DNA from 3 places in the Salinicoccus jeotgali genome. Region 3 is predicted to be linked to each of the others. Evidence: riboswitches for the same ligand, from Rfam matches in the RefSeq annotation. Region 3 holds a riboswitch; each other region holds the start of a gene.
What was found. A riboswitch is a leader RNA that binds a small molecule or an ion and turns the genes downstream of it on or off. The one in region 3 is predicted to bind S-adenosylmethionine.

Region 1 (4,181 bases), 510 kb from region 3:
CATAGCCGTCTTAAAATAGCTGTCGGGAATACTTGAGAGTAGTTTGTTCATCTTCATTCTCCTTCTGGTTTATCGAATCCTTTGAACTGCTCGTCTATCGTCTGTTTAAAGTGTTCCGACTCAACTGCATTGATGAGGTCCTCTGCCATTTTGCTGTCTTTATCTGAAGCATTTACGACAATCTGATTCCTGTAATTCTCATTCATATCTTCAAGCTGGAGCGCATCGGCCAGATCCATTCCGCTTGCTAGCGCAAAGTTCCCCGGCACGAGCGATAATCCGATCTGATCGACACTTCTAGGCAGCTGCCCTGAATCCTGGTAGACGAATTCCAGATTTTTATTGTTCTTTAATATATCCTTCTCTTCTATCGCAAGTAGATTTGCGTCTTCTGCAACTTCAATCAGACCAGCATCCATAAGCGTCTGGAATCCCCTTGAAGAATTGACGGGATCCAGAGGCAACGCCACTTCACTGCCGTTTTCTATTTCATCCAATGAATCATACTCGCTGGAATAGAGTCCCATAGGTGCAGTCGGCACTTGGATGAGATTATGGAAATCCGTACCGTTCTCCTTATTGAAGTCAGCCATGAACGATTTGTTCTGATAAAGATTCGCATCCAGATCTCCATTATTTAAAGCATTATTCGGTTGGATGTAGTCGGTGTACTCAACAATCTCCACCGTGTAGCCCTGTTCTTCCAAGGCCGGTTTCAATGCAAAGTTCACCATATCACTGTAGGGGCCGGTGGAAGCGCCGATGGTGATCACTTCCCCCTCCCCTTCGTAGAGCAGTGCGCTGCTTCCTATAATGACTGCAAGTGTTGAAGCAAGGAATATCAATATCCCACGCATATCAGTTCCTCTCCTCTCTTTGGCTCAAATAGTCCCCGATTATCTGGATGAGTTGGACAATTATAATCAGAATGACGACAGTCGCAATCATCGTCACGGTGTCATAGCGGTAATATCCGTATCGTATCGCAAGATCTCCGATTCCACCCCCGCCGACGACCCCTGCTGTGGCACTGAAGGCGACAATGGTGATGATCGTCAGCGTAATCGCCTGGGTGATGCCCCGCTTCGCTTCCGGGACCAACACATCCGTAATGATCAGCCAGAGTGATGCGCCTCCGGCAATGCTTGCTTCAATCACGCCTTTATCCACTCCATTGAAGCTTGTCTCCACCAGTCTGGCAAATAGCGGGATGGCCGCCAAGGAAAGGGCCACGCTCGCAAATACCGGCCCGTGGGAGCTGTTTGTCAGCCAAGTCGCAATCGGCATGATCGCTACAATCAATATGATGAAAGGGAACGACCGGATCACGTTCGTCAACGCCCCTAAAAACTGGTTCAGTGGTTTTATCCTATAGAGCAACGGATTCGCAGTCACATACAGCAATATACCGAGCGGGAGTCCAAGCAGCACCGCAAAGAATATGGATATCGAGACCATCAGGGTCGTTTCGAGCAATGCCCGGTATAACAGCGGTGTAATTTCAATCAATCTTTCCATATATCTCAGCCCTCTCTATTCCTTTTGAGTCGTCGATGAATTGCTTCAGTCTGGCGATTTCTTCCTGTCTGCCTTTAATGTGGAGCATCAGAAATCCAAGGGGCATATCCTGGATGTATTCGATGCGCCCGTTCAAGATGCTTATATCGCAATCAAAGTGGCGGTAGAGCTGATTGACATAATTCGCTTCTGCATGTTCATTCAAGAATTTGATGGTGATCACTTCAGATTCACTATTCAGTTCAATATGCGGCGGGATGGTGAAATCGTATATATCCTGAACAAACCCCTTCGTCACCTTATGCTCCGGGTGGCTGAAGACTGCGTAGACATCATCCATCTCCACGATTTCCCCTGCCGTCATCACACCTACTCGGTCAGCAACCTCTTTTATGACCTCCATCTCATGGGTGATCAATACAATGGTGATCCCGAACTCCTTATTGATCTTCTTAAGCAGTTTCAAAATTGTTTTTGTCGTATCAGGATCGAGTGCGCTCGTCGCTTCGTCACATAAAAGCACTTCAGGCTCATTGGCCAGCGCCCGCGCAATGCCGACACGCTGCTTCTGTCCCCCACTCAAATTTTTGGGGTAGCTGTCCATCTTGTCGCTCAAGCCCACAAGCGACAATAACTCTTCAATGCGCGACGGCACTTTCTTCTTATCATAACTGCTCGCCTTCAACACAAATTCTATGTTCTGGTATACAGTTTTAGTTTCAATCAGATTGAACTGCTGGAAGATCATCCCGATCTTCTGCCGTTTTGCACGCAAGTCTCGCTCTGCCAACTTGCCCAAATCCGTACCATTAACATTGATGTTGCCGGTAGTCGGCTGTTCCAACAAATTGATCAGGCGCAACAGAGTACTTTTCCCTGCGCCACTAAAGCCAATCAGACCGAAGATCTCACCCTCACGAATGGAGAGCGTCGTCTTTTTCAGAGCTTCTATCCTTTTTCCTTTAACGAAATATTCTTTAGAGACATCGGTAATTTCAATAGCCACGCCACCACATCCTTTTTATATTAAAAACAAAAAGCCATCTGCTAAATGCAAATGGCTTAAAGATATCTATCTGCCAAGCATCCGCTTGTAGGATTTAGCACAGTACCATAATAGCCTGTTGCTGAAGCTTCAAAGGGCCCAATCCCTCCACTTCTCTGGATAAATGTATTTAATTGAGTGAATATCACTTTACTCGAGATTATTAGAATTGTCAATATATTAATAATACTTGAATTATAATTTAAAAATTTATAGAAATCATGATATTGATAATCTCAAACCAAGAAGACTTCTAAACAGGGTGATGTCATCACCCTGTTTTACTCACAAATATGATATCTAGATTCTAAATAACATATAGAATCTATCAAAGGATTATGGAACTACCATTATTTAAGAAATATTGCGTAGCATCATCTGAATAACATCCTTATTATGTAAAACTTAACTCCCCATCATACTATTCGATCCTTAGTTAAAATTACCAATTTGATGTGTAGTAAAGAGTGAATCGATTATAATCTATAAATTTAGCGTGATAAAATCAGATGCAGCTTGATTAATGTGGTTATGATAAATCTTGTCATATTCGTATGAACCGAAAAATGGCCCCTTATGAATAGGGAGCAAAACCTCAGCTTTTTCGGGATTGTATCTAATCTCATTTAGTAAAACATATAACTTACTAGCAACTTTTAATTCAATTTTTACTTTCCCACAGTTGTCTAAGGAAAAATTATCTACAAAATAGCCTTGAAGAGCGTTAAATTTCCTATAATAACTATATTCTATAAATTCTTTTGTTTCATTATCTTCAAGATATAAATACATATCCAAACCCATTTTTCCATCCCCTTCTACCTATTTAATGACATTCATCTCTTTCAAGCTAATATATTTTCCAGACCCAATGATTATATGGTCTAAAAAGTCGACGCCGATCATTTCCCCACACTCATACAAACGTTTTGTAACCTCGATATCTTCTCTCGAAGGCGAAGGGTCACCACTAGGATGATTATGTACACATATTATCGCGGCAGCGCTCCTCTTTATTGCTTCTTTATATACCTCCCTAGGATGTACTATCGAAGTGTTCAAAGACCCTTTAAACATAGTTTCTTGGTGAATAATCATATTTTTGGTTGATAAATACAAAACTACAAAGTGCTCTTGTTGATAATACCTCATTTTTTCCATAAGCAGTTTACTAACATCATCTGGGCTTTTTATGTAAAGATCTTCCTCTAATGAATGTGTATGCATTCTTATTGCTAGTTCAATAACTGCTAATATTGTTATTGCTTTTGCTTCCCCAATACCTTTAATGCTGATTAACTCCTGATAGGTAAGTTCACGCAGTTCACGAACAGATTTCATATCCTTTATGATTTTGTTTGCAATTCCAATACTAGACTCCTCTTTGTGGCCGGTATTGATGATTATCCCAAGCAATTCTTGGTTGGTAAGCTTGTCAGGTCCATAAATCATCAGTCGTTCTCTTGGTTTATCCGAAAAGTGCATCTCTTTAATTAACATTCTTATAGGAAGCCTCCAAAATATATAGAATTCAAATCATCATATAACAAAAATGAAAGTATAATAGCCGTAGTAATAAATGGAACCAGAGGGATCTTAACGGGTAACTTTGTTTTAT
Region 2 (4,181 bases), 650 kb from region 3:
ATATCCTTCAGTTCTACATGCGTCATGTACGACACCTGCCCATCATTTTTTCGTCAATTCTTCAACGATGATATCCAACTCGTGCTCAAGTGAGTAGGGATCGTTGTAATAGAATGTCGGAGAATCGAATTCGATCACCTGGTCATTTTGAACGGCGTCGAGATTATTCCACACTTCTGTTTCGCGGTATGCATTATCTGCGCCCGAATCCCCCGTTCCGACAAATATATAATCTCCTGCATATTTCTCCACTTCTTCAGCTGATATCTTTTTCCAGCCTGTCTCCACCACTTCTTCCTGGACCGCTTCAGGGACTTCCATGCCGAGCTCCTGGTAGATGATTTCTGTACCGCGTCCCCAGTTTGTACCATATACATAGATATCTTTGGCAAACTGTTCCATGACTGTGGCGGTGGCACCTTCAGGCACGGCTTCTTCAACTTTCTGTCGGGCTTCCTCCGTTTTAGAATCCCATTCTTCCATCCATTGCTCGGCCTTATCCTCGTTGCCTGTAATGTCAGCCAACTCCTTATGGATATCCAGATAGTTCCACTTGGCATAGTCGATCGGAATCGTCGGTGCCACGGATTTTAGTTTATCGAGGTTCTGATCTGAGTTGAAGGCGATGATCAGGTCGGGATTGAGGCTCATGACCTGCTCGACGTTCCCCTCCTCGACCAGTTCTATATCTTCAGTATAAGGTTTCAGCACTTCACTTTCCGTAACGCGCGAATGTACACCCACTACATTTGCATCCATCTGCATCAAGTTACCGAAATAACTTGTCGCCAAAACGACGATGCGCTGTGGATCTTCAGGTATTTCAATCTCTTCTCCCGCATCGGTCGTATAGGAAACCATCTCTTTACCCTCTGCGCCGGATTCTGAAGTTTCTTCTTTCGCGTCAGATGTTTCTCCATTAGAGGCTGACTCTGAGGAAGCATCGTCCCCGCTTCCGCATGCTGCCATCAGCATTACTATGAAAACCATGAGTAATCCAAGTCTTTTCTTCATATATATACCTGCCCATATCAAATTTTTAAGCATTGAAGATTGATAATCATTCTCAATGACTTTATAATAAATGACCAAGAAGCAAATTTCAACAATCAAGGGTGAAATATTATGAAAATTTCCGACACACTCATAATCGGAGGCGGGCCAGCTGGATTATATGCCAGCTTCTATGCAGGATTGCGCGGTATGAGCGTACAGCTCATTGACCATCACCCTGAACTCGGAGGGAAGCTCAACATCTATCCGGAAAAGATGGTGTGGGATATCGGAGGTGTGGCGCCTGCGCCTGCCGAACAGATCCGCCAACAGATGATAGATCAGGCAAAGACTTTTGATCCGGACATCCATGTGTCGACGACATGTGAAGCAATCCACCAACATGAGGATTATTTTGAGGTGGCTACAGACAAAGGACCGCTATTCAGCCGTACGCTCATCGTCGCTTCTGGCCGGGGCATCTTCTCGCCCGTCAAACTTACAGTTGAAGGCACGGAGTCCGGTGGATTCAGCAACCTCCACTATACAGTCAAACGCCTTGACCGCTTCAGGGGGCGTGACATCCTCATCTCTGGCGCCGGCAACACTGCCATAGATTGGGCAGAAGCACTGTGCAATATCGCATCATCCGTCACCCTGGTCTACCGGAGCGAGGAAATGAAGGGGCACGAGGCGATGATCGCCTCCCTCCATAAGAAAGAAAACCTCCATATGTGTCCACAATGCCAGATCGACGCCCTCATCCCTGATGAGACAACAGAGGAAATCGACGCTGTCCGCCTGTCCAATGGCCTCACGATTGATGTCGACGATGTCCTGGTCAGCCATGGATATGAATCGAACTGCACATTCCTCGATGCACTGGGTGGAGAAATTCCATTAAACGACCACCAGATGATATTGACTGATGACATCGTCGATACACCTGTAGCGGGATTATTTGCATGTGGCGACCAGATCACCTACGACGATAAAGTACACCTCATTGCAGGATGCTTTACAGAGGCGGCACAAGCTGCGAATCATGCTAAGAAATTCCTTCAATCCGACGCACCAGCAGAAGGCATGGTCTCTTCCCATAACGATATATTCAAAGAAAAGAACAGACAGCTCATCAAAAACAGACGATAAAGGCCGCAGGCCCATCGTGAGGCATCAGCCGCACACTATTGACACTCCAACTAAAAGAAGGTAGAGTGGATTAAAATTAAATCGAGAAATTTCTTATCCAGAGAGGTGGAGGGACTGGCCCTTTGAAGCCTCGGCAACACCCAAGGGTCTGTGCCAATTCCAGAAGCGTCATGCTTGAAAGATAAGAAGAGATATCATCGCCCTCTTCTTCTATATGTAGAGGGCCTTTTTATTTTCTCAAACCATCAACCATATGGAGTGATAAATCATGATGAAAAATACCCGGGGCAATCCCCTCGCACTATTGCCGCTGCTCATTTTCGTACTGCTTTTCCTTGGAACCGGCATCGTGGCGCAAGACTTCTACGCCATGCCGATCACCGTCGCGGTGATCATCGCCATCATAGCGGCCATGCTGCTCAAACCAAAAGAACGCCTGAATGATAAGATTGCCGTGCTCACCCGAGGTGCCGGTCAGGAGAACATCATGCTGATGGTCATCATCTTCCTGCTTGCCGGCGCTTTTTCACAAGTTGCAGAGAATATGGGGGCCGTCGACTCGACTGTCAACCTCGGGCTGGCCTTCCTGCCAAGTAGCCTTCTGCTCGTCGGCCTGTTCGTGATCTCCTGCTTCATCTCCATCTCAATGGGTACGTCAACCGGTACGGTTGCCGCTCTGGTCCCGATCGCCGTTGGCATTGCGGGACAGACCGATCTCGCCTTGGCATTGACTGTAGCGACGGTTATAGGCGGGGCGATGTTTGGGGATAATCTGTCCATCATCTCCGACACGACCATCGTCTCGACCCAATCCCAGGAAGTGAAGATGGTCGACAAATTCAAAACGAACTTCCTGATCGTCCTGCCCGGGGCCATAATTACGATGATCATACTATGGTTCATTTCATCCGGCCAATCTGCAGCCGCTGGAAGTGATGGAGACTACAGTCTACTGAAGGTGTTGCCGTATCTTCTCGTCCTTATCATCGCGCTGATAGGCGTCAATGTACTGCTTGTCCTTTTGAGCGGTATAGTGTTTGCCGGAATAGTCGGCCTTGCCGACGGAGCCTATACAGTGACTTCCCTGATAGCTGCCGCCGGCGAGGGTATCGGCAACATGCAGGAGATTGCCGTCATCACGATATTGATCGGTGGCCTTATCGCACTTATCCAGCACTACGGTGGAATCGACTATCTGCTCCACTTCATTACAAAAAGGATCCATACCAGGCGCGGAGCTGAGTTCGGTATTGCCACCCTGGTCAGCGTCACCGACCTGAGTACGGCCAATAATACGATCTCAATCATCATCACAGGGCCCCTCGCCCGCGACATTGCTGATGAGTATGGTGTCGACCGCAGGAAATCCGCCAGCATCCTGGACATCTTCGCCTCAGCATTTCAGGGCGTCATCCCCTATGGTGCCCAGATGCTTGCGGCGGCCGGACTGGCCAGCATTTCCCCAATCGCCCTTATACCGTTCGCCATCTATCCAGCGATGCTGCTCATTTCAGGCATTATAGCCATCGCCATCGGCTTTCCGAAGAAATTGAATGCCTGAAGTAACTGAAGCACCCCCTCCATGCGTCATCAGCGCATGGAGGGGGTGCTTTATTTTAGTGTTTGCCCATGTTCAAGGCGACAAGGACCATCATTTTGACCCCATCGCTGAAACTGTCTTCATCGATGCCGAACTTGGGGTGGTGGTGGGGGTATTCCATATCCTTCTCGCGGTTGCCCGCTCCAATGAAGGCATATGTCCCTGGAATCTTCTGTGAGAAGGCCGAGAAATCTTCTCCGCCCATGGCCATCGGGTATTCAAAGATGGCATCACCGAATTCCGCCACTGCAATCTCCCTGACCCGGTCTGTCATATCATGGTTATTGATGACAGCAGAATACCCATAGTTGAAGGCAAAATTAAAAGTCGCATTGTACATGCTGCAAACTCCTTCGATGGCTTTTTCCATCCGCTCTTTAACCAGCTCCCGTGTATTTCCGTCTATAGTACGGACACTGCCCTCAAGCATCGCGCT
Region 3 (4,181 bases):
GAAGGGCACTTTACTTGATTATATATTTGATTTCAGGAATTCCTGGACGGATTCAGGCGACTTGGCATCTGCAGAATGCAGGTGGGCGAGCTTCTTGCCATTTTGAAAAACGAGCAGGCTCGGAATCCCCATGACATCATTTTCATCTGCAGCTTCAGGCACATCATCCCGATTCAGCTCATACCAATCAATGTGATTGTATTCTTCCAAGATAGGGTCGATGAACATATTCATACGCGTGCAGTCCGGACACCAGTCCGCGAAAAACTTGATGATGATCTTATCATCACCTTGAATTTTTTGGCTGTAATCATCGTATGCAGTAATCGGCTTCATAATCATACTCCTTTATATATCGATATGTTTCAGTCTACCATCTTTTTTTATAATATGAAATTATGCCAGACCCCAACATCCATGGAAAATTTGAATGAAATATCTTATAATTGAACTATTGGAGGAAATTGATGACTATATTGTATGGATATCCAAAATGTACGACTTGCCGTAAGGCCAAAAACTTCTTGAAAGAGAATGATATCCCTTTTGAGGACATCAATCTCGTGAAAAATCCACCATCTGGAGAAAAAATATCGGAGATGGCTGAGAAATCCGGTAAAAGTTTGAACGAATTCTTTAATTCACGTGGGAAAAAATTCAAGGAGTTGAATCTTAAGACGCGCCTTGATACTTTATCCGACGATGAGAAGCTTAGCTTGCTGGAGGCGGACGGGCTGCTCATAAAACGACCATTACTCTATCGTGAAGAAACCATCCTGCTTGGTTTTAAAGAGGCAGAGTATAGGAGAACTTTTGACATGGATGATTAACCTTGCTTAAATGGCAAAGTATGTGAGAATATATATATGTATAAGAAAAAGGAGGTTTTTATTGTGGCATCACCAAAAGAATTCAAGTATTCAGAAGACCACGAATGGGTCAAGGTGGAAGAGGGCAAAGTAACACTCGGCATCACTGAGTTTGCACAATCAGAACTCGGGGACATCGTATTCGTCGAGCTTCCTGCTGAGGGTGACGATATTACAGTTGGGGAATCATTCGGTAGCGTAGAATCAGTTAAGACTGTATCTGAATTATATGCACCGGTAAGTGGTACAGTAGTAAAAATAAATGAAGAGCTGGAAGATAGCCCTGAACTCGTCAATGAATCTCCTTATGAAGAGGCCTGGATGCTTGTTGTCGAACTTTCCGACGATTCACAGGTCGATAAGCTGATGGATGCGGATGCTTATGATGAAATGGTGGACGCATAGAACACTTGAACTCTGGACAATGTCCAGAGTTTTTTTAAAACCTATCATGAACCAGAGGTGATGGCTGTGCATGTTTCTGATAAAATACTCATTGTAGAGGGAAAAACAGATAAGCACCGCATCAAGGAAGTACTTGTGGAACCTGTACATATAATATGTACGCATGGTACCATGGGAATCTCCAAATTGGATGACATTCTGGAAGAATCGAATGGCTCTGATGTCTATATACTGACCGATTCAGACAACGAAGGAAGAAAGATCAGGCAGTGGTTCAAAAGGCATATTAGCGAGGGCACGCACGTTTATATAGATTCGAATTATGGTGAAGTGAGCCGGTGTCCGCTCGATTATCTGGCGATGCTGCTCGCCCATCATGGATTTTACGTCGATGAAAGACTGCTCATGAAAGGTAAGTTCGAAAATGAAGAAATCCTCCGAAAAAATCGATATAATCAGTCATATTCAAGCTGAAGACACTTTCATCCTTTACTGCTACGCGCCAATTTGCGCCAATTGCAGGATTGCTGAAAAGATGCTGGACGTAGTAGCGGAGATGAAAAGTTTTTCCTATACAGCAGTGGATCTGAATTATGAAAAAGAATTGATTGAAAGATATCAGATCCGCTCTGCACCAGCACTTCTCCTTTTTAAAAATGGGGAGTTGAAGGAAGAAATCTATGCATTTCAATCCGTCCCCCATTTAACTGAAAAATTAGAAGAATTTTTTGTTGACGTCTAGACCGACTGGTGCTATTATGGTTAACAATCGAATAACAAGACTCTTATCAAGAGTGGTGGAGGGAAGTGCCCTATGAAGCCACGGCAACCGTCATTATGACAAGGTGCTAATTCACTAGATCTTAGGATCGAAGATGAGAGGCTGCGGATCATACCAGAAGCCTACTCATTTTTTGAGTAGGCTTTCTTATTTTTATAGGCAGGAGTGGAGCATGATGATAGACATAAAAAAAGCGACCAAGACATTTAAGACTAAAGCCGCAGATATAAAAGCAGTGGATGGGGTAGATCTGCATGTCCGTCAGGGCGAGATATTTGGGGTGATAGGCTACTCTGGGGCTGGGAAGTCCACACTGATCCGGCTGCTCAACGGCCTGGAGCAGCCAACTTCAGGCGATGTGGTGATCAGTGGAGATGCCCTCACCTCGATGACACGCCCTGCACTTCGGAGAAAACGTCAGAAAGTTTCTATGATTTTTCAGCATTTCAATCTTCTCTGGTCGAGGACGGTCGCCGAGAACATCAGTTTTCCGCTTGAAATTGCCGGTGTGCCAAAAAAGGAGCGTGAGAAGAGAGTCGCCGAACTGATTGCTTTGGTCGGACTGACAGGACGTGAAGACAATCATCCGAGCCAGTTGTCTGGGGGCCAGAAGCAACGGGTGGGGATTGCCCGTGCATTATCTAACCGTCCGGAAGTGCTGCTGTGTGATGAGGCGACAAGCGCGCTCGATCCGGAAACGACAGATGAGGTGCTTGAGCTGCTGGTCAGAATTCGGGATGAAATGGACTTGACTATTGTTCTGATTACCCATGAAATGCATGTGATCCGTAAAATCTGTGATAGAGGTGCTGTCATGGAAAACGGTAAGGTAGTTGAAACAGGCCCGATTATAAAATTATTCCAGAACCCTGAACATAGCGTGACGAAACGATTTGTTAAAGACGATATCAATGACGAAGAATCAGCACTGTCTTTTGAAGAGGTAAAAGAGATGTTCCCAGCTTCCAAGATTTTGAAGCTTGGATTTGTCGGGTCCCAGTCCAAGGCGCCTATCGTTTCCCAAGTCATCAAAAAATACAACTTGGACTTGAATATATTATCTGGCAACATCAAACGGACCAATAACGAATCCTACGGTCACCTCTACGTTGCCATAGAAGTAGATGAAGAGAAGTTGGGATTTCTTGGTGAGGAGCTTGCTGAGCACGATGTAACAGTGGAGGTGGAGCAACAATGACGGATTTTGTGACAGCATTCCAGGAAATGATTTCTTTTGAGAATGTCAGATGGGGGAATGTGTGGACGGCTACACAGGAAACTCTCTATATGACGATAGTTTCAACCGCGTTCACCTTTGTCTTCGGCCTGATCCTAGGCATCATCCTATTCTTGTCATCCAAGAAAGAGCATGCAGCAAGTGCACCAATTTATGGCGTAACGGCTTTCCTCGTCAATTTGTTCAGGGCTATACCGTTCATAATATTAATCATATTGCTGATACCATTCACTAAAGTGTTGATGGGTACCATCATGGGCTCCCAAGGTGCCCTGCCGGCGTTGATCATTGGAGCGTCCCCCTTCTATGCAAGGCTTGTGGAAATAGCGCTGAAAGAGATTGACAAAGGTGTAATTGAAGCAGCGGAGTCCATGGGGGCAAGCACTTGGACAATCATCAGGAAAGTGCTCCTGCCGGAATCTCTGCCGGCTTTGATATCAGGAATCACAGTCACAGCGATCATGCTGGTCGGTTCCACTGCCATTGCAGGAGTCATCGGAGCCGGCGGGCTGGGCAACCTTGCCTACATGGTCGGTTTCACTAGAAGCCAGAGTGATGTCACTCTGGTCGCAACGATAATAATATTGGCGATCGTTTTTATCATCCAGTTCATTGGGGATTTCACCGCCAAAACTGTGGATAAAAGATAGCCATCATTATAAATACATTTGGAAAGTAGGAATTAATCATGAAAAAATATCTATTGTTTTTTAGCCTGCTGGCATTTGCAGTTCTCCTGACAGCATGCGGTGGTTCCAAAGATGCCGTTTCAGATGACAGCGAGGAAAGTGCAGAGAATGCTGAAACAAGTGAAAAAGAAGAAACTGAAGAGGCTGGCGGAAAACTCTCGATAGCTGCTTCTCCCGCCCCACACGCCGAAATCCTTGAA

Region 1: another riboswitch for S-adenosylmethionine. It lies ahead of ACZ43I_RS04750 (methionine ABC transporter ATP-binding protein); the one in region 3 lies ahead of ACZ43I_RS02240 (methionine ABC transporter ATP-binding protein).
Region 2: another riboswitch for S-adenosylmethionine. It lies ahead of ACZ43I_RS10695 (Na+/H+ antiporter NhaC family protein); the one in region 3 lies ahead of ACZ43I_RS02240 (methionine ABC transporter ATP-binding protein).

The regions. Positions count from the first base shown of each region.
Region 1 covers NZ_AP043830.1:946,753-950,933, reverse strand. Annotated here, with positions in the region: gene ACZ43I_RS04765 (aminotransferase class I/II-fold pyridoxal phosphate-dependent enzyme) at 1-57, opposite strand, end outside; gene ACZ43I_RS04760 (MetQ/NlpA family ABC transporter substrate-binding protein) at 54-857, opposite strand; gene ACZ43I_RS04755 (methionine ABC transporter permease) at 859-1,518, opposite strand; gene ACZ43I_RS04750 (methionine ABC transporter ATP-binding protein) at 1,502-2,524, opposite strand; SAM riboswitch class I at 2,588-2,690, opposite strand; gene ACZ43I_RS04745 (hypothetical protein) at 3,047-3,367, opposite strand; gene radC (RadC family protein) at 3,386-4,063, opposite strand; gene ACZ43I_RS04735 (prepilin peptidase) at 4,066-4,181, opposite strand, start outside.
Region 2 covers NZ_AP043830.1:2,070,044-2,074,224, forward strand. Annotated here, with positions in the region: gene ACZ43I_RS10680 (ABC transporter ATP-binding protein) at 1-26, opposite strand, end outside; gene ACZ43I_RS10685 (ABC transporter substrate-binding protein) at 43-1,014, opposite strand; gene ACZ43I_RS10690 (NAD(P)/FAD-dependent oxidoreductase) at 1,126-2,145, shown strand; SAM riboswitch class I at 2,236-2,333, shown strand; gene ACZ43I_RS10695 (Na+/H+ antiporter NhaC family protein) at 2,414-3,706, shown strand; gene ACZ43I_RS10700 (M20 metallopeptidase family protein) at 3,762-4,181, opposite strand, start outside.
Region 3 covers NZ_AP043830.1:437,878-442,058, forward strand. Annotated here, with positions in the region: gene ACZ43I_RS02215 (thioredoxin family protein) at 19-336, opposite strand; gene ACZ43I_RS02220 (Spx/MgsR family RNA polymerase-binding regulatory protein) at 468-830, shown strand; gene gcvH (glycine cleavage system protein GcvH) at 867-1,274, shown strand; gene ACZ43I_RS02230 (toprim domain-containing protein) at 1,335-1,748, shown strand; gene ACZ43I_RS02235 (thioredoxin family protein) at 1,699-2,016, shown strand; SAM riboswitch class I at 2,057-2,156, shown strand; gene ACZ43I_RS02240 (methionine ABC transporter ATP-binding protein) at 2,231-3,253, shown strand; gene ACZ43I_RS02245 (methionine ABC transporter permease) at 3,250-3,942, shown strand; gene ACZ43I_RS02250 (MetQ/NlpA family ABC transporter substrate-binding protein) at 3,981-4,181, shown strand, end outside.